Regions from separate parts of the Dyadobacter sp. HNCC25DJ184 genome, predicted to be linked through region 2. Evidence: riboswitches for the same ligand, from Rfam matches in the RefSeq annotation. Region 2 holds a riboswitch; each other region holds the start of a gene.

Region 1 (6,819 bases), on a different contig from region 2:
TCACGGGTCGATAAGGAAATTTCAACTTCCTCATTCAGAATCCGGTAGGCGCATATCAACTGCACTAATTCACGATCGCTCATTTCTACTTTCGGCTCCAGTCCTCCCGAAAAAGGACGAAGCCTTGGGAACGACAAACTATAACGCGTCTGCCAGTAAGTACGTTCCAGATATCCCAGATGCATCGCCGTAAAAAAGCTGTCTGTTCGCCAGTCTTCCAGCCCAATCAATACGCCCAATCCGATTTTGTGAATACCAGCCTGTCCTAATCGGTCGGGCGTTTCCAACCGGTAGTTAAAGTTAGATTTTTTTCCTTTCGGATGATGCTTTTTGTAGTCTTCCTGATGGTAAGTTTCCTGATATACCAAAACAGAATTCACGCCTATTGTGATCAACTCGCGATATTCATCCAAATCAAGCGGCTGGATTTCCATCGATATCTGGTCAAAATGTGGCTTGATGACGTCCAGTGCTTTTTTGAAATATTCAACGTGAACAGTTTGATTGGCCTCACCCGTTACGAGCAGCACGTGCTCATATCCAAGCTTTTTTATAGCCTGCACTTCCCGTAATATCTCCTGCTCAGTAAGCGTTTTACGCCGCACTTTATTATCGAGACTAAACCCGCAATAGGTACATATATTGGTGCACTCATTGGACAAATACAACGGCACATACATTTGTATCGTTTTTCCAAATCGTTTTTGCGTAAGCCGGTGACTGAGCTGCGCCATTTCTTCAAGATAGGGTACTGCGGCGGGAGAAATCAAAGCTTTGAAATCTTCCAGTGTGCGTTTAGGTGCACAAAGTGCTCTTTCAACATCCGTGGCTGACTTGGCATATATACTTTCCTTTACAGAGTCCCAGCCCGTTTTTTCAAATTCTGCTCTAAAAGTCATCGTCTAAGAATGAAGTGAATGGGCTACTGGCCAGGGCATGATTACTTTTCGGGGCAAGCCGTGCTTCAAAAGCCATTCTTCCGGCTTCAATGGCTAATTTGAAAGCAGTGGCCATCGCAACCGGATTTTCTGAAACGGCAATGGCAGTATTGACCAAAACCGCATCAGCTCCGATTTCCATTGCTTTGGCTGCGTCAGAAGGAGCTCCGATTCCTGCATCGACGACTACTGGTATTTTACTTTGTTCAATAATAATCTCCAGAAAGTCAATCGTTTTCAAGCCCTTATTGCTGCCAATAGGGGAGCCTAAAGGCATAACAGCCGCTGCTCCAGAGTCCTCCAGTCTTTTACACAAAACCGGATCTGCATGGATATATGGCAAAATTACAAATCCGAGTTTGGCGAGTTCTTCCGTTGCCTTCAGTGTTTCAATTGCATCGGGCATGAGGTATTTTGGATCGGGATGAATCTCAAGTTTAAGCCAATTTGTTTCCAGAGCTTCTCTCGCGAGCTGAGCAGCAAAAACTGCCTCCTTTGCATTTCTGACACCAGATGTATTCGGCAATAAATTGATATGGGCGTGATTCAGGTAGGAAAGTATATTGTCTTGCTCACCCCCAAGATCGACTCTCCGAAGAGCAACCGTCACGAGTTCCGAGCCCGAGGCAATGATGGATTCTTCCATAAGGGTAGCGGAACTAAACTTTCCCGTCCCGGTAAAAAGTCTTGACTTGAATTCTTTACCTGCTATTTTTAACATAATGCGTTGTTTATGAATGAGATAAGTTGAGATGGGTTGTCGCTATTGGTGATCGAACCTGATATAGCTACACCGTGTATTCCAATTTCTTTTAACAAGGAGATATCCTCCTTCACCACGCCGCCAATTGCTATTAGAGGCATATTCAATTTATATTGCTTCATTTTTTCAACGATTTCAGCATATCCTTCAAAACCCAATATCGGACTCAGATTCTTTTTTGTATTGGTAAATCTCAATGGGCCAATCCCCACATAATCAACACTTTCTGAAATTCGAAGCAACAGGTGCTCCCAGGTGTTGGCGGTGCCGCCGATGATGATATTATTCCCTGCTATTTGACGGGCTTCGGCAACAGGCATGTCTTCCAAGCCGAGATGAAGGCCATATGCATTTACCTCTCTCGCGATTTGAGGGTAATCATTGATTACTAATTTCGCGTCAAATTCATCGCACATGGTTTTTGCCTGGTGAGCCATATCCAATAAATCTTCGAAAGGATGGTTTTTGACCCTGAGTTGAATCAACCTGCATCCTCCGCGGAGCGCAAGTGATATGCTTTCAAGGTGACCACGCTCGGCTGTTTGATTTGAAATGAAGTGGAGTTTGTTTATCAATGCTTTACCTAGTTTTTAATGATTTCTTGGATATTTTTGAACGTGTCGACAGCATGCTCGGGATCGTTCCATATCGCGCCCAGCAATCCTGCTCCATCGAAATTCATTTTACGAACTTGATCTATATTAGCTTCGGTGACCCCACTCAGTGCAAATACTTTGGTCGATTTACCTGATTTGTCAATCACGAAATCATCGGTCAGGGAAGGTTCATAGCCTGGCTTTGAAATGCTGTTAAACACGGGTCCGTAAAACGCGTAATCAAAATGCATGATATCGTCGAGCTCCGAAATGTGATGAATGGAAGTGCTTAAAATGAAACCTTCATTTTTTCGTTGCTCAAGCCTATTCAAATCAGTCATCTTGCGCAACCGCTCAGTAAAATGTAACCTCTTCGATCCCATTGAAATTGCCATGTCGTGTTGCTGATGCCACGCGATCATAGGCCAGAACTCAACCCTAATAGTTAGCAATAGCGTCAATAATTCTTTCGGGCGTATATCCGGTTTTCGGATATGAAAGAACGAAAGGCCGCTCTCGAAAAGGCGATTGATAATTACACCTTCGAAAGGGACGGGATCGGGCGATGAGATCACGACTAACTCCATCTTATCCGCCTTGGGTAGCTCTTATGATACTTACTTTGTCAGTGGATTTCAGAAAAATAGTATTCCACTCGGCGCGGAGGACAACTTCGTTGTTGACGGCCACGGCTACCCCTTTTAATGAGCCCGGAAATAAATCGGAAAGGATCGAAAGGATTGTTGCGTTACTCTGAACTATCTGTAACTGATTGTTGATCAGGACCTCCATTCGTTAGCTGCGAAAAGTTAAGCTTCAGGAATGGAGTTTTAAACCCTAAGAGAAAGACGAGTACGGTTATAGGCGTACATTACTTTTTCCTTCGGCAGTATGAACTGCATCAGGTTCAAAGGGTATAATCTCAGACCACAACTGTGGACACCCCTAAAGCGCTGGTAAAACTATTGGAAATTAATGTAGATAAAAAATCTGCGTGATCAACTTTATAATAATATCCGCAAGTATTAATATAGTTTGGTAATTATAGAATAAATTTGAGCTTCAGAACGCTATCCTGACTAATTGAGTTTTTGTTAGCAAATGTGAAATGAAAGAGGTTTATTTTATTCACAACCTGTTAACTCGACGATAACACCGAAATACTGAGAATACATTGATGGAGCTTAAAATCAGAAACGCCACAAAGCACGATTTACCGACTTTATTGGAGATTATCAATGACACAATCAAGACATCCACCGCTATCTACGATTACGACGAAAGAACGCTTGAAGAGCAGACGGCATGGTTTGATAAAACACTCGAATCTGGGATGCCCATCATTGTGGCAGATGTGGAAGGAGAGGTGATCGGATATGGCTCTTACAATATATTTCGACCTAAAATAGGCTATCAATTCAGCGTAGAACATTCTATTTATCTTGATGAAAAATCGAGGGGAATGGGAGTTGGTGGTAAACTGTTAGTCGGGCTGATATACCGTGCGCGTGAACAAGGCTTGCATACCATGATTGCAGGCATAGATGCTGCAAACCGTGGAAGCATTGAGTTTCATAAGAAACATGGCTTTGTCGAAAAAGGATATCTGAAGGAAGTGGCTTATAAATTTGATCAATGGCTTGATCTGGTATTCATGCAGTTGCTTTTAGAATGAGGTGTTTTACCACAAGGGCACGAAGAATTTAATATCGAACATATGAAAAAGCCGGATGAATTCACGATTGTGATCCATCCGGCTTTTTTATGCTAATATATCAATGCGGTCTCCCCGTCTCTACATAAGTTTCTTCGTCGCCCGTTGGTTTTCCCTGCCACCACGACGCAAGGATCGAACCCGTAATATTCATCAAAGGCCCGAAAATAGCAGGTGCAAGACCAACAGTGGCCATTTTGCCCATTTCCTTTGCAATCCCTGATGCCAGACCGCCATTCTGCATACCTACCTCAATAGCAATTGTGCGGCAATCACGTTCCGACATTTTAAATAACCTGCCTGACCAATATCCCAGTGTATATCCTGATAGATTGTGAACCAAAACCAATAACAACAACATCGGTCCGATACTTAACAGACTGTCGCGTCCGGCTGCGGTGATGATGACGATGATAAAGGCAATACCGCCCATCGATACCAACGGCATCAAATCGTCAAGCCATTTTGCTTTTCCGCTGAATAACTTATTGAATATCAGTCCTGCACCTATTGGAATAATCACCATTTTGATGATATCCCACATCATATGCAAGGTATCAATTTCAACAAAAGCACCTGCGAGCGTTTTCATCAGAAGTGGCGTTACCAGTGGAGCCAACATCGTCGAGATCGCGGTGATGGTGATCGAGAGCGCCAGATTTGCTTTGGCCAGATATGATATTACATTCGATGCCATACCATTGGGGGAGCAACCGATCAGGATAATTCCGGCTGCTATTTCAGGTGGAAAGCCACTGATGCTGGCTAACGTATACCCGATAGTTGGCATAATGATAAAGTGGCTGACTACACCAATGAATACCCCTTTTGGCATTTTCACTACCCCAACAAAATCGCCGAAACTCATCGAAGTACCCATTCCAAACATGATGATCTGGATTAAAGGGGTGATCAAAGTCGCAAGTTTGAACCCGTTATATTGCTGAAAATATTGCGGATAATACAAGGCGGTTGTTACAGCGGCAAAAATAACGGTGGTATATGTAAAGCCTTTGAGTTTTTCAAATCCCCGGAAACCAAAGGCCATCAAAAGAAAGAAAGCAATGAAAAATGGGCCCGCTGCCGGCAAATTTCCCGATAGGGCCATAAATAACGCAACCAATAGAGAAGCAAACGCCAATCCTAATAGTAACTTATAAATATTCATGTTTTTATTGTTATTGTGCAAACGAAAAATAGATATAAAATTAACTGGCCGGTCATCAGCCAGTTTCTTAAAAATGAGTTGTCAATGGATAATCTTCAAAAGACTGCTTGGTAAGTGTTCTTACTTGGCGGAAAGGGTCAATGGTTAATGATCAAAATGGTCAAACGGTTAACGACCCGCGTGCGCCCCTTACCCCAAGCCCTATGCCCTAAACCCGTTACCACGTCCGCTTTTTCATATACTCATCCAGTTCTGAACGTTTCATTGGTATTTCCTTTGGATTTTTGTCGAGCCATCTAAGGAAGTCTTCTTTCAAAGCATCAGTCCACTGGTTGTCGATCTGGCCGGGTTGATATTTGCCTTCCTTCAACATTTGAATGGCAAATTTGTCGCGGATCGAAAGGAATTCTGCTGTCAGAATCACTTTCTCAGCCATATGGGCTGGTATGAAAATCACGCCCTCTTTTTTTGCCAATACCAGATCTCCCGGTAAAACAATTGCGCGTCCAATGCGGATAGGCGTATTCAATCCAGTCAGCACCACATCTTTTAAGTAGGAAGGATCAAAATCTCTCACGAAAGCATTGAACCCGGTAATTTTCGAAAGTCCGTCCAAATCTCTTGCAGACGCGTCAAAAATGACTCCATTCCCTGTTTTGGAGAAGATAGAATTACCAAGATTATCACCGATCAAAGTTCCCTGGGCAATCTTCCCAAAGCCATCGGCCACATATACGTCACCTTTCGAAAGTTGCTCGATCGGCCAGGAATTAGTGTTGCCAGCGCGGCCGTTTTTATTTCCCCGGTCTTTGATACTCTTTTCCAAATCAGGTCTGGACGGCATAAATTGTGCGGTTAGCGCACGTCCCGACACGGTGATATCGTTGATCATTTTCCAGTTACCATCAAACTGACAATTGTAGCCTTCGTTCTGGAGTACCACCCAGGCTTCTTCAATGTTTATATCTTTTACCCGACGGACAAGATCGTCAGATACTTTCGGACGCCCGTCGGCGAATCTTTCTCCTTTCCATTCAGAGGTAAGGAAAATCAACTCTTCTTTGGGAATCGTTTGTGCTTTCAGAATCGAAATACCGCAGGACATACATGCGGCTGCTATTATGGTTAGTGCTCTTAATTTCATTTTTCTAGCTGTTAGTAATTAGCTGTTAGTTTTTAGTTCTCTCTTGCGATAGAAAGAATATTTCACGCAAGGCAGGTAAGATTTTCGCAAAGTAAGCAAAGAAAAACTCCGCGAACACTGCGCAGAACTCAACTTTACTCTGCGTTTTAAAAAGAAAATGAAACCGGAACGCTTGAAACAAACGCACCGGTCGAAAACATCGTCAGAATATAATTACAATTAAAAAATTCGGAATTCATATTATTTTTTGGTCAACACGAGCGGTTCCGTCAGGCCGTTCAGGTCGTACACGACCTTACCCGCACGGATGGTAACTTCCGCCTCAAGCTTCTGTTTTCCCTGAATTTTGGTTCCTGTATAATCCCAAAAACCAAATGTTCCGGTATCGTTCAACTGAAATTTGCCATCCAGAATGCGTAAAATTGAGATGTCTGCTCTTGACCCAACTGACAGATTTCCAAGCTCTTCACGGTGAATAGCCTGTGCCGGCGCCCAC
Region 2 (6,819 bases):
TGGAGCTCAGTTTCAATGTTTTGCAGAGCCACGATCTTTACCCAATTACCCCGCAACTGAATAGCAGTACCCTGGAGGGCAAGTGGGTGGTCTGATGGAGTACGGTACAATTCTCTGACGCTGGCAGTTTGGTCAGAAAGGAGCTCATAGAGTTTGGGGTGCTTTTCCTGCAGTTCCGACAGATTGTGTAAACGATATAATCCCAGCAATCTTAGTGCCGCGTTGTTGATAATATTGACTTTACCATTTCCGTCGAATGTGATCAAACCAGTTCCAATCTGCTGAACGATCGTGTTCAGATACTGAAGGTTAGCTTCTTTTTCAGCACGCGCCTGTCGAAAAGCGAGTAAGACCTCATTGAACTGCTGATTCAATTCTTTAAAAGTCTTACCCATTTTATTATCAGATCGGAAATTGATCGTGAAATCAGAATAACGTACCGATTCCAGAAAATAGATCAGTTTCCGGTTAACATTCGTAACATATTGATATAGCAAAACCCCTTGAATAGAAATAGCAATCAAGCCGAGAATGATGATCAGGGTTCGGTTGGTTTCATGACCGGACAGCCAAAAGAGCAAAAAGCAGGAAAGAATGATGATACAAATCCTTGTTGCAACTACAAAGCTAAAATGACGAAGTCCAAACATGGTTTTTCTAAAACGTATAAGAGTTTTTACTGATTATTAAGGATATGCCCCGGCAAAGGAATTGACTTCGCTAAATATAAACTTTTCAAGTGAAGGTATCTTAAAATGCGCGATATCGAACTTTGGATTGTCGAAAACGTCGGGAGCCGGTACGCTAACAGTCAACATCCCTGCTGTATGTGCCGACATAAGTCCTGCATATGAATCTTCAAAGGCAATGCATTCCTGCGGTTTTACACCCAGTTTAGCCGCTGTTGCCAAATATACTGCAGGGTGAGGTTTGGTGAATTCTTCAAGAACACCTGAATGCCAGGTATCGAAGTACTGCAGAATGTCCAGCTTTCTCAACACATTCTCAATCAAATCCATATGAGAGGCGGAGGCGACAGCAAGCAATAATCCTTTGTTTTTCAGAGTGTCGAGCACTTCAATGACGCCGGGCATAAGGCTAACGCGCAATGGAATATGCTCGTGTGCATAATCGAGAATTTCAATTTCAAGATCTTCCAATGAGTATACGGCATCCCATGGCTGAAGTTTGTAACAATATTCAAGAAATAGTTGTGTGGAAAGACCTGTGGATTCTCTTTTTATTGCATCTGTCACGTCGAAATTTACTTTTCTCATGACCTCTCTGGCGGCTTCTGCCCATATCGGCTCTGAATCGATCAGTAGCCCGTCCATATCAAAAATTGCAGCTTTAATCATTAACAATGGGTTTATGGTTGATATTCGGGAAAAGCTAGCGAGGAGGATTTTACGAGCCTCACCCGACTTTGGTTTTCCCAGTTCTTTTTTCATATGATCAAAACTACTACTTTCGCTGATAAGAATGGCCTTAGGGGTGTCCAAAAACGGACTGAGATTTATACCCTTTGAACCTGAATTATAGAGAATTTTGTTCCTCATGATAACTGCAACACATTTTTTATGAGCATACAAGAGCAAATTCAATTGGATGTAACTGCAATTTCCGAGAACAGTAGGTTACAAACTCAGCTTTATGATTTTTTGAAGCTTTTAAAGGCTAACATGCCCTTAAATCGAAACAGCGACAAAGTTTTGTCTCATGCAGGAGCGATCGATAACGAATCGGCTCGCGAAATTACCCAAATAGTAAACGATGAGTTTGGTAAAATAGACAACGAATGGCATTAACCAAGATCGTTTTAGATACCAATATTGCTATTGAGGTTCTTAACGCTAATGCTTCCACAGTCAATTTGTTGAAACAGTTCGATCTGATTTATCTCCCAATAACTGTATGTGGAAAATTATTGTACGGAGCAAAGAATTCTTTAAGAGTCGATTACAACTTGCCACGATTTCAATCTTTTATTAATGACTGCCAGATCCTTGACGCGGTTGAGCCTGTGGCCATGGAGTATGCTGATATCAAAAAGCACCTTAAAGAAGCAGGAACTCCAATACCTGAAAATGACATTTGGATTGCAGCCATCTACTCGTGACCGTCATTTCTCCAACATACCTTCTTTGAAAATATTTGGGTAGAACAAAAACATTTCATTTTAAACTACTACTTTCGCTGATAAGAATGGCTTTAGGGGTGTCCAAAAACGGACTGAGATTTATACCCTTTGAACCTGAAACAGTTTATACTGTCGTAGGAAAAAGCGTTGAACCGGTGTAATTACCGAATTCCACTTTTCAAAACTGATATCGTATTCATAACGGAATAGGGTGCAGTGCTCCTTTCAGCTCATTCATAACCTTTGTTTAAATGTTATGCAATGAAATACAATCCGGAAAAGAATTTAGAAACACTCAGAGCCAAATCGCCTCTGGTCCACAACATAACGAATTTCGTGGTTATGAATTTTACCGCCAATGCCTTACTGGCTATTGGCGCATCGCCTGTGATGGCACATGCAATAGAGGAGGTGGAAGATATGGTTTCGATCGCGGGCGCGCTGGTAGTGAACATCGGCACTTTGTCGCCCGACTGGGTGGATGGAATGGTTCTAGCGATGAAGAAAGCGAAGTCTATTGGCGTACCGATCATTCTTGATCCGGTCGGTGCGGGGGCGACTCCATATCGTAACAATGTATTGAAAAGACTGCTCGACGCGGCTTCACCCACTATTATCCGCGGAAATGCTTCTGAAATTATGGCACTCGCCGGTCTGGACATTCAGACAAAAGGGGTGGATAGTTCTGCCGCTGTAAATGATAGTCTGGAAGCCGCCCTACAACTTTCTAACAATTACGGAAGCGTAGTCAGCGTTAGCGGCCCTACTGACCTGATCGTTTTCAAGGACAAAATTGCATATGTAAACAACGGTGTTTCGCTCATGACAGGTGTGACTGGCATGGGGTGTACCGCGTCCACTTTGGCGGGAGCCTTCGCGGCGATTCAGTCTGATCCTTTTGAAGCGGCCGTTTCCGCCGCTGCGACGATGGGAGTCGCTGGCCAACTTGCCTGGGAGAAGACCAACTCACCAGGTACTTTTCAAATGGAGTTTTTGAACGCACTTTATAATATCACGCCAGAACATTTGTCAAGGTTGGCAAAAGTAGATTAATGATATGGCAGAGATAAGGGATCTAATAAAACTATACCTCGTAACGGACGAGCTGGCTTGCCAAGGGCGGGACTTTTATGAGGTGGTGGAGGAGGCTGTCAAAGGCGGGGTAACGATGGTTCAACTTCGGGAGAAATCTTTGGGGACCAGAGCTTTTGTCGAGCGGGCTTTTCACTTGAAGGCATTACTGGCTCCATATGATGTGCCGCTAATTATCAACGATAGAATTGACGTGGCGCTGGCAGTAGATGCAGAAGGAGTACATGTTGGCCAGAGCGATATGCCATATGAATTGCTGAAAGAACTACTGCCAACCGGGAAAATTATAGGGTTGTCTGCTGAAAATCAGGAGGATGTGAAGAGGGCTGAGGGGTTGGATATTAGTTATCTGGCTGTCAGTCCGTTGTTTTCGACGTTATCTAAAATCGATGTTGAAAAGCCCTGGGAACTTGACGGTTTGACCTGGATTCGAAGAAATAGCCATCACCCGCTGGTTGTAATCGGCGGCTTGAATAAAGATAATATTGGCGAGGCATTTGCGCATGGCGCGGACGGAATTGCTTTGATATCAGCAATTTGCAGTGCAGAAAGCCCTTATGAAGCATCCAGTGAATTAATAAATATCATCAACACCAAACAACAAAAATCATGAACAAGTATCCAACTGTATTAACCATCGCCGGATCAGATAGCGGAGGTGGCGCTGGAATCCAGGCAGATTTAAAAACCATGACCGCACTCGGGGTATATGGCATGACGGCCATCACCGCTCTGACAGCGCAGAATACCCAGGGCGTCAGGGATATATTGCCAGTTCCGCCGGAATTTCTGGAAAGTCAACTGGATGCTGTTTTTGAAGATATTGAAGTCGATGCAGTGAAAATCGGAATGGTCAATACCATAAAAGTTGCCGAAGTCATTGGCAAAATTTTGGACAAATATAAGCCCAGATTCATAGTCTTTGACCCGGTAATGGTGTCAACGAGTGGTTCGCGTTTGATTCAGAATGAAACTGTTAGCATGCTTTGGAAGGAATTGTTTCCAAAAGTAGATCTTATCACGCCCAATCTTGATGAAGCCGAAATTCTGGTCTCCAGAAAAATCACATCAGTAGAAGAAATTCAAATGGCGGCCGAGGAATTGGTTCGCAGAGGCTGCAAAGCAGTGTTATTAAAAGGCGGGCACCTTGTCGGAGAGAAGCTTTACGATGTTTTGGCACAGAAAGATAAACCAAGTCAGATTTTAGAAACTGCATTTATCGATAGTTATAATCTCCACGGAACTGGCTGCACGCTGTCATCGGCCATTGCCTCTTTTGTTGCATTGGATTTCGGGTTGGAAGACGCCATAAAAAAGGCTAAGGAATATGTGTCTTTGGCAATAGAAGCAGGAAAAGATATCAAGACCGGGCATGGACCGGGCCCGCTCAATCACTTTTTTACCTCTAAAATATAAATAGATGAAATTTACGGAACACCTTTGGAAGGAAGCACTACCAGTATATCAAAAAATTGAAACGCATCCGTTCAATGCCGAAATGATGAAAGGAACTTTGCCAGAGGAAAAATTCAAACACTATATCTATCAGGACTCACTCTATCTCGGGGAATATTCTAAAGCGTTGGCAGTTACCGGATCGCATGCGTCTTTCAGTCAGGAATTCCTCGATTTTCTGGGGTTTGCTCAAAACGCGATACTCGTCGAAAGAGCGCTGCACGAAAGCTATTTTACAGAATATCACATCGATCATAAAGGAGGAATGTCGCCGTCCTGTTTCGCATATACGCACTATTTGCTAGCTACGAGCACATTCGAATCTTACGAAGTAGCAGTTGCGGCTCTTTTGCCCTGCTTTTGGATCTACAAAAAGGTGGGAGATTTTATTTACAAAAATCAGGCTTCCCCCAATCCATATCAAAAATGGATCAGCACCTATTCGGGTGAAGCCTTTGCGAAATCTGTTCAAAAAGCGTTAGATACCTGCGATCGTGCTGCTCAGCAAGCCTCTGAATCAACCCGTTTGCAGATGACGGAAGCGTATGTAATGGCTTCGAAACTCGAGTATATGTTTTGGGACAGTGCTTATAAATTGGAAAAGTGGCCAGTTTGAAAGCAAAGGAAAAGTAATCCAGGGATCAGTTGGAATGGTTATTGCCGATATGCCTGATATTAGACAAATATCAAGATACACGCCATTTCAACCGACACCAACACCATGAAATTCTCCAAAACCGTTATTGTAATAATAGTCGTTTGCGTCCTGATAGGCGTTGGAACGATCGTATTTTTTAAATACAAAGGGGAACATGCCGATCCGGTATCGGGTTTGAAGCCGAAGGTGGAAATGGGTATTGGGAGAATTAGCCATATGACCGATAGTACTGTCGATTTATCGCTTAAATTGTTGGTATATAATCCATTACCGGTCGGGTTCGATATAAAGGGTTTTGATTACTTCGTAAAAATGAATGAGGTGACGATTCTGGAAAGCAAGTATGAAGAGCCGTTGTTGCTAAAAAAAGCAGACTCTTCTACCATATTGCTGCCGACGCAACTGAAAATTAAAAAGCTGGCCGAAGAGGGGAAATCAGAAGCTGGAAAAGGGGAGGATAGTGCAAATTATCATTTCGAAGCGCTTTTTCATTTAGCAAAACCTTTTCTCGGAAAGGATACCATCCGGCTAAGTTCGGACAAACGATTGCCACTATACCGTCTTCCGAAAGTGAAGATGCTGGGATATGATATGGAGAAATTTCGCCTCAGTAAGTCGGAAATAGTGCTTCATCTGGAGTTTTCAAATCAAAATGCCTTTCCTGTTCAGTTTAAAAACCCCTCATATGCGGTTGATCTGGGAAAGCAGAAACGACTCGCAGCAGGTAAGAATCCCGGCTCAACGAAGGTTCCGGCTAAAAGTACCCAGGTATATGATATTCCGCTGACAGTCGATATGGGAGAACTTCTGAAGGCCGCTGGACAGATGCTGAAGCAAGGTAAAAGCTTGCCATTTACACTCTATTTCAAGAGTAAACTGGTGTCAGATAACGATATTTTTAAAGACAGCGATGTCAATATCATTGTCAACGGAGAGCTGAAGGATTTGGAAAAAGTTAAGAAGAATATGAGTCGTTAGATTCACGCAAAACTTTGTCCAAATCCTCACCAGTTATATTATAAACCGTATTTTTCGAGCCTTCGATATAAGGCAGCACGACTTAAGCCCAGCTCGCGGGCGGTATCGGTAATATTGCTATTGTAGCGCTTCAAAGCTTGTACGATCATGGTTTTTTCCATATCCTCAAGGTCAAATCCGGTTGCCATGGCTGGCTGATTGGAATTGTTTTTCAGGAATATATCGTCCGCTGAAAGGGTTTGGCCCTGGGTTAATATGACTCCTCTTTCGATGGCATGCTGAAGTTCGCGGATATTACCCGGCCAGTTGTACTGTTGTAATTTTTTTATCAATCCAGGACTGATCTCACTGATTGGCCGGTTATATTTCTGGCCATATTCCTTCACAAAATATTCCGCAAGCGAAGCGATATCTTGAGGCCGTTCACGAAGCGGCGGTATGTCCAGCTCAATGGTATTGATGCGGTACAGCAAATCCTGTCTGAAAGCTTTCTCGG
Region 3 (6,819 bases), on a different contig from region 2:
GCAATACCGCCTGCGACGAGGCCAACAATAATCCACGAAATAATTCCCATTCTACTTGTCAGTTAAAAGTGTGTAATTTATTTATCAAAAAACATATTTCCTCCCCCCGCTTTCTTATCCAAAGATGACATAATCTCTTGGCCTCCAACAACTTTCAGATTCGCATCCGCTGCCTTTCGAACGACGTGAGTTCCAGTAATACGAAAAAGTGCTTCACCAAGTAACGGATCCCGCGGATCTCCATAGGGATATAAAACCATTCCTTCAGAAACAGCAACATCCGGCACAAACCCTACTGAATAGTCCGATTTACGCAAACTATTAAATGACTTGGTAACAATCGGCTGAAGTCCATATTTAATACCTGCGTCAGGATTAGATAAAGTAACCGAACCAACATTTTTCCCCACCGTTGTTAGCCCGACCAATGTCACAGGCATGAATGGCTTCAAACCATTTATCAATAATTCGCTGGCAGATGCCGTTCGATTTGAGGTCAGAATGATCAGATTTTTTAACTGTGATCCTATATTCTGGCTCTTGTTGTCAAACTTGTCATAGAAGTAGCTGTCGCCATATTTCTTCTTAAAAGCAACAGTCGCTGTATCGTTATACTCTTTGTAATAAAAAATATCGTCAGCTGTCACTTTACCGAGTAAACTTCCCAAAGTAGTAGCGGAACTTACGTAACCCCCCGGGTTATATCTAAGATCAAGAACAACCGAAGTTGCTCCATTATCCTTAAACGAGCCAATGACCTGTTCCAATTCTTTGTCATATTGAAGATTGTCCGCCTTATAGGGTTCAGGAATAAATTGATGATAGACCAGATATCCAATTTTGTTGGCCCCATATTGAAAAAGAGTATCATAAAAGACAGGATCTGCCTGAACGACGGCTGTAGTCACACTTTTCTTAACATTTGTTTCAGCAATAACCCCCTGAGCATCAATACTTCCCATCGAGTAAGATATAGTTCCAGTTGCTGCGACCAGCGCTTGATAATTACTTCTGTTCAGTTGTTGACCGTTGATTCCGGTAAAGACGTCACCTCTTTTGAATCCAGCTTTTTGAGCTGGTGAACCAGGCAAGGTATAAATGACAACACCGACAATATTATTAGTGCCTGTTGGATAGATGGACAATTTATATTCCATTCCTGTGGTGGTTTCTTCTCCACTTAGGCCGGCTGTCAGCTCTTCTGCGCTTTCCTGAATCCACGAAAAACGGTCGCCGTCGGGGCGCAAGGTTGCATCGTATTTGTATAGAAGCGATTCGAAGAAGTCTTCAGAGTTAAGAGTATAATCGGGTTTTTTGGTCATTTCATCTTTCCAGTAATACCAGAAAGACATTTCGCTATATATCCACTTGTTTGTTGTAAGGGTAGTCGCAGAGCCCGGATCTGGTTCAACGGGGTTATCCTTACAGCTTTGAAATATAAAACCGATTACCAAAAACGCGAGAAGTCCTTTTAGATTCATATAGATTCAATGAGAGAATGTGTGAATGAGTGAATTGCCGCAAGGAATAGCTTTTTTTCTTATGAATGAAATCCTGCAACCTTTTCCCATAGAGATGGTAACTTCCAAATCACCCCTCTATTATTTATAGTTAAGAAATACTTCTTCAATAATATCACAAGCCTGATTTAGCTGCGCTTCGTTGATAACAAGCGGAGGTGCGAAACGGATTTTATTGCCGTGCGTTGGTTTGCAAAGTAATCCTCTATCCATCATTTGATAACAAAGTTTTGTCGCAGTGTCACTTTCCTCATCGTCGTTAATTACAATCGCATTCAAAAGTCCCTTACCCCTAACGAGCTCAATCAGAGAACATTGTTTTTGTAACTCAGATATTCTTCTTCTAAATAACAGACCCATAGATTCAGCATTTCCAGCCAGATCTTCATCTTCCACAACTTGCAGGGCGGCTATGGTGACGGCACACGCCAGCGGGTTTCCCCCATATGTTGATCCGTGTTCTCCCGGGGCGATAGTCAACATCACTTCATCGTTGGCCAGGGCTGCTGAAACCGGCATGGTGCCTCCAGAAAGTGCTTTTCCCAAAACCAGAATATCCGGCTTCACATCTTCCCAATCACAAGCCAGTCTTTTTCCTGTCCTTCCAATTCCTGTCTGCACTTCGTCAGCGATAAAAAGAACATCATATTTTGTACACAATTTCCGCACTCCCTGCAAATATCCTGCCTGTGGCACAACCACCCCAGCTTCTCCCTGAATAGGCTCTACCATAAAGCCCGCAATGTTTTTATCTTTTTTGAAAAGATCCTCAAGTGCATTCAGATCATCGTAAGGGATAATTTCATATCCAGGCAAGAATGGCCCGTAATCGCCGGTACTGGAAGGATCAGTAGAAGAAGAAATAGCAGCCAGTGTTCGACCCCAGAAATTCCCCGAAGCATACACCGTTTTAGCTTGGTTCGGAGCAATTCCTTTAACTTTATATGCCCATTTCCGGGTTAGTTTCAGTGCCGTTTCGCCACCTTCAACACCCGAATTCATCATCAATACTTTATCATAACCGAAATATTCAGCCATGTATTTTTCGCATTCCCCTAGCCGATCGTTGAAAAATGCTCTGGACGTAAGCGTTAGTTGCTGCGCCTGTTGGATCAGCGCATCAACAATACGCGGATGGCAATGTCCCTGACTCACTGCACTATAGGCCGACAGAAAATCCAGATATTGCTTTCCCTCCACATCCCAAACATGTACGCCAAGCCCCTTTTTGAGAACAACCGGCATCGGTTTATAATTGTGCGCACCATATTGATACTCGAGATCTATTGAACTTTGGGCAGCACTAACTGTGCTCGTGTCTGTATGGCTAGGCATTGGAATCTGTTTTCTATGAGCGTGATATCAGAGTAAAAATACGGAAAATGTGAGAGAATCCGGGTATAGTAAAATTGAGACTTCTTTCAATCTATTTGATATAAAATTTAAACAATATACAGTTTCCAGATTCGGACTAAGCCAATACGCCAAAAGGTGTTGACACGGCCCCCTCAATAATTCCATCGTTTCAACCATTTTTCTCCGTATATTTGCACCATAATCTCAAAGGGGTGCCCTACCAAACGGGCTGAGATCATACCCATAATACCTGATCCGGGTAATGCCGGCGTAGGAAGAGAAGCTCAATCGTGATCATAATAAAACAGAGGCCTATGTTTTATTTGAAATGTTGAAGCGAGTTTTAATTTTTTAACTTATTAATTTACAACCCGATAGGTGGCCCCTTGCCTCTCGTAACAAATTTTATCGCTATGCGAAAAGTTACGACCTATCTGAAAACAGTACTTCTTTTGTTGTCCATATCCTTTCCGGTTTTGGCGCAAAGAACAATTACCGGCACCGTTCACGATGCTGATGACAATAAACCGCTTTCCGGAGCAACCATTAAAGCAAACGATATCCGTGGCACCACCACCAACGGTTCGGGTTCTTTTACCCTGAAAAATATCGCTGAAAGCACTCCGTCTATCGAGATCTCCTATATTGGTTATGAGACCGTTAAGCTGAACGTCCGGGATATATCGGGCCCGGTAAATGTAGATCTCATTAAAAGCACATATCAGGCAGATGAAGTGATTATCAACGCGACTCGCGTTACGGACAAAAGCGCAATGGCATATACCAACGTGTCCGCGGAAACTCTGAACAAACAAAATCTCGGTCAGGATTTACCTGTCCTATTGAACTTCACTCCGTCGCTCGTGTCAACAAGCGATGCAGGTGGCGGCGTTGGATATACCGGAATCAGAATCCGTGGTTCGGACGCCACGCGTATCAATGTGACTGTCAATGGAATTCCCTATAACGATGCTGAAAGCCAGGGTGTATATTGGGTAAACATGCCCGATCTTGCTTCTTCTGTCGGCAGTATTCAAATCCAGCGCGGCGTCGGAACTTCCACCAACGGAGCGGGATCGTTTGGAGCAACCGTAAATATCAATACCAATACTTTCCGGCCGGAAGCCTATGCTGAGCTCAACAACTCTGCAGGTTCATTCAATACTTTCAAGAATACGCTGAAGCTGGGAACAGGTCTGATCAAAGACAAATTTACTTTTGACGCCAGGCTTTCCAGAGTTTCGTCCGATGGATTTGTGGATCGGGCTACATCCAACCTGCATTCTTATTATTTGTCGGGCGGATATTTTGGCAAGAAAAGTTTTGTAAGGGTGAATGTATTTAGCGGTAAAGAAAGGACGTACCAATCATGGAACGGAAGCCCGGAAGCCAAAGTACGCGGAGATATTGAAGGAATCAACGCATATATTGAACGAAACTCGCTGAACGAACGGGATGCGCAAAATCTGTTGAATTCCAACGATCGTACTTATAATTATTATACCTATAAAAATGAGGTTGATAATTATCGTCAGGATCATTATCAACTGGTTTCCTCACATACGTTAACCGACAAAATCACCTTGAATCTGAATGGATTTCTGGTACGTGGTTTAGGATATTACGAGCAATATCGTGATCAGGATAAGTATAGTAATTACAAGTTGCCAAACGTAATTATTGGCGGCGATACGCTGACTCGCTCCGATATTATACGCAGAAGATGGCTGGACAACTACTTTTATGGCACCACTTTTTCGCTTGATTACAACAACTTTAAAAAGCTGAAAGCGACCGTCGGCGGTGGCTGGAATAAATATGACGGGGACCACTATGGAGAAATCGTATGGGCAAGAAATGCAGGAAATATCGATAACGAATATCGTTACTATTTCAACAATGGTACGAAAACCGACTTCAACCTGTATGCTAAGGTATATTACCAGTTTACCGATAAACTGAATGCGTTCGGAGATATTCAGGTACGGGATGTGAGACACAAAATTTACGGGGCAGACAATGATCAGGTGCCATTAGATTTTGATCAGCATTATACTTTTTTTAATCCAAAAGCCGGTATTAACTACCAGATCGCCGAGCAAAGCTCTGTATATGCATCCTATAGCATTGGCAATAAAGAACCCAACCGCGACGACTTCGCCAATTCAACTGCCGGACTTTTCCCAAAACCTGAAAATCTGCAGAATATAGAAGCCGGATTTCGCACGCAGAGAGGTGTCTGGGCATTTTCGGCCAATTATTATTTGATGAAATATAAAAATCAACTGGTGTTGACGGGTCAAATCAATGATGTTGGAAATTCTGTCCGCGTGAATGTGCCGAAGAGTTATCGCGCGGGAATCGAGCTGGAAGGAGCTGTCGCATTTTCGAAGAAATTGAAATGGAACGCTAACGCGACTTTTAGCCAAAACAAGATCAATAATTTCATAGAATATATCGTCGATTACGACAACGGTGGCTATCAGACCATCAACCATGGAAAGTCGGATATTTCATTTTCACCAAATGTGATCATTGGAAGCCAGATTACTTACGCTCCGACGGCTAGCACCGAAATCGCTTTGCTTAGTAAATATGTTGGCAAGCAATATCTGGACAATACTTCTGACGAAACCAGAAGGCTGGATGCATATTTCACAAACGATATCCGTTTCTCGTGGACTGTAAAACCTAAATGGGTAAAGGAAATTACTTTCAATTTATTGATCAACAATATCCTGAATGAACTATATGAGTCAAATGGATATACCTATGGATATATAGCCGGGGGCGCTTTGACCCAGGAAAACTTCTATTTTCCGCAAGCAGGGCGGAATTTTCTGATTGGTCTAAATTTCAAGCTATAAGAAATCTTTCGGTGGCTCGAACCGATTTGTAATCGGTTCGCAATGGTTAAGCGTTTGCAACGCAACAAACACATAATTTGTTAATTATCAATCGTTTGCAAAATTCCTTCAATTTGCCAAAAAGCTCCCAAACGTGGTAAGATTTGTAGTTGGAGACTTCTTCAAAGAAGTTATTGTAAAAATCATTCGCGTTGCAAACGCTTTACCATACAACTTCGATTGCAAATCGAAGTTAGCGCGGTCGTTTTTAGAACTTGCGATGTTTGTAAACAGCGGCTCGAATGGGACTCGAGCGGGGCTCGAACCGATTTGTAATCGGTTCGCAATGGTTAAGCGTTTGCAACGCAACAAACACATAATTTGTTAATTATCAATCGTTTGCAAAATTCCTTCAATTTGCCAAAAAGCTCCCAGACGTGATAAGATTTGCAGTCGGAGACTTTACGAGGAAGTTGTTGTACAAATCATTCGCGTTGCAAACGCTTTGCCATACAACTTCGATTGCAAATCGAAGTTAGCGCGGTCGTTTTTAGAACTTGCGATGTTGTAAACGGCGGCTCGAATGGGACTCGAGCGGGGCTCGAACCGATTTGTAATCGGTTCGCAATGGTTAAGCGTTTGCAACGCAACAAACACATAATTTGTTAATTATCAATCGTTTGCAAAATTCCTTCAATTTGCCAAAAAACTCCCAGACGTGATAAGACTTGCAGTTGGAGACTTTTACGAGGAAGTTATTGTACAAATCATTCGCGTTGCAAACGCTTTACCATACAACTTCGATTGCAAATCGAAGTTAGCGTGACAAGTTTGGCGGCGGTAAGCCTTCCAACTAAAACCTACTTTTTTGTGTCCATCGGATAATATATCCCTTATCCCAAAACCTTCGGCCATGAAAAATCTTGCATTGCTCTTTATCACATTCCTTTGTATCTTCTCTTCATGTAAAGAAGATTATCAAGAGCAGGAAAACCTCGCTAAAACATTCGTTCAAAGTCAATTCCCTCAGAAATGGGTGCTTGTTTCCATGAAGGGGAATGTTGCGAATATCCCGCCAGCAAAAGGTAAGGATATGG

What was found. Region 2 has a riboswitch for thiamine pyrophosphate ahead of thiM (hydroxyethylthiazole kinase). Riboswitches for the same ligand answer to the same signal wherever they lie in the genome.
Region 1: it holds a riboswitch for thiamine pyrophosphate, as region 2 does, so the genes downstream of both, thiS (sulfur carrier protein ThiS) here and thiM (hydroxyethylthiazole kinase) in region 2, are expected to answer to the same signal.
Region 3: it holds a riboswitch for thiamine pyrophosphate, as region 2 does, so the genes downstream of both, AC1XUD_RS07355 (TonB-dependent receptor) here and thiM (hydroxyethylthiazole kinase) in region 2, are expected to answer to the same signal.

Annotation. Positions count from the first base shown of each region.
Region 1 covers NZ_JBXHAQ010000001.1:539,270-546,088, forward strand. The annotation lists gene thiH (2-iminoacetate synthase ThiH) at 1-899, opposite strand, end outside; gene AC1XUD_RS02075 (HisA/HisF-related TIM barrel protein) at 889-1,659, opposite strand; gene AC1XUD_RS02080 (thiamine phosphate synthase) at 1,653-2,276, opposite strand; gene AC1XUD_RS02085 (thiamine phosphate synthase) at 2,285-2,884, opposite strand; gene thiS (sulfur carrier protein ThiS) at 2,886-3,089, opposite strand; TPP riboswitch at 3,159-3,254, opposite strand; gene AC1XUD_RS02095 (GNAT family N-acetyltransferase) at 3,475-3,972, shown strand; gene AC1XUD_RS02100 (bile acid:sodium symporter family protein) at 4,073-5,179, opposite strand; gene AC1XUD_RS02105 (RraA family protein) at 5,397-6,284, opposite strand; gene AC1XUD_RS02110 (amidohydrolase/deacetylase family metallohydrolase) at 6,564-6,819, opposite strand, start outside.
Region 2 covers NZ_JBXHAQ010000006.1:110,265-117,083, reverse strand. The annotation lists gene AC1XUD_RS11090 (sensor histidine kinase) at 1-650, opposite strand, end outside; gene hxpB (hexitol phosphatase HxpB) at 687-1,559, opposite strand; gene AC1XUD_RS11080 (hypothetical protein) at 1,581-1,808, shown strand; gene AC1XUD_RS11075 (PIN domain-containing protein) at 1,799-2,119, shown strand; TPP riboswitch at 2,204-2,298, shown strand; gene thiM (hydroxyethylthiazole kinase) at 2,402-3,193, shown strand; gene thiE (thiamine phosphate synthase) at 3,198-3,845, shown strand; gene thiD (bifunctional hydroxymethylpyrimidine kinase/phosphomethylpyrimidine kinase) at 3,842-4,648, shown strand; gene AC1XUD_RS11055 (TenA family protein) at 4,653-5,303, shown strand; gene AC1XUD_RS11050 (LEA type 2 family protein) at 5,409-6,323, shown strand; gene AC1XUD_RS11045 (sigma-54-dependent transcriptional regulator) at 6,362-6,819, opposite strand, start outside.
Region 3 covers NZ_JBXHAQ010000004.1:87,095-93,913, forward strand. The annotation lists gene AC1XUD_RS07340 (GlsB/YeaQ/YmgE family stress response membrane protein) at 1-50, opposite strand, end outside; gene AC1XUD_RS07345 (S41 family peptidase) at 78-1,481, opposite strand; gene rocD (ornithine--oxo-acid transaminase) at 1,602-2,855, opposite strand; TPP riboswitch at 3,075-3,170, shown strand; gene AC1XUD_RS07355 (TonB-dependent receptor) at 3,290-5,743, shown strand; gene AC1XUD_RS07360 (hypothetical protein) at 6,636-6,819, shown strand, end outside.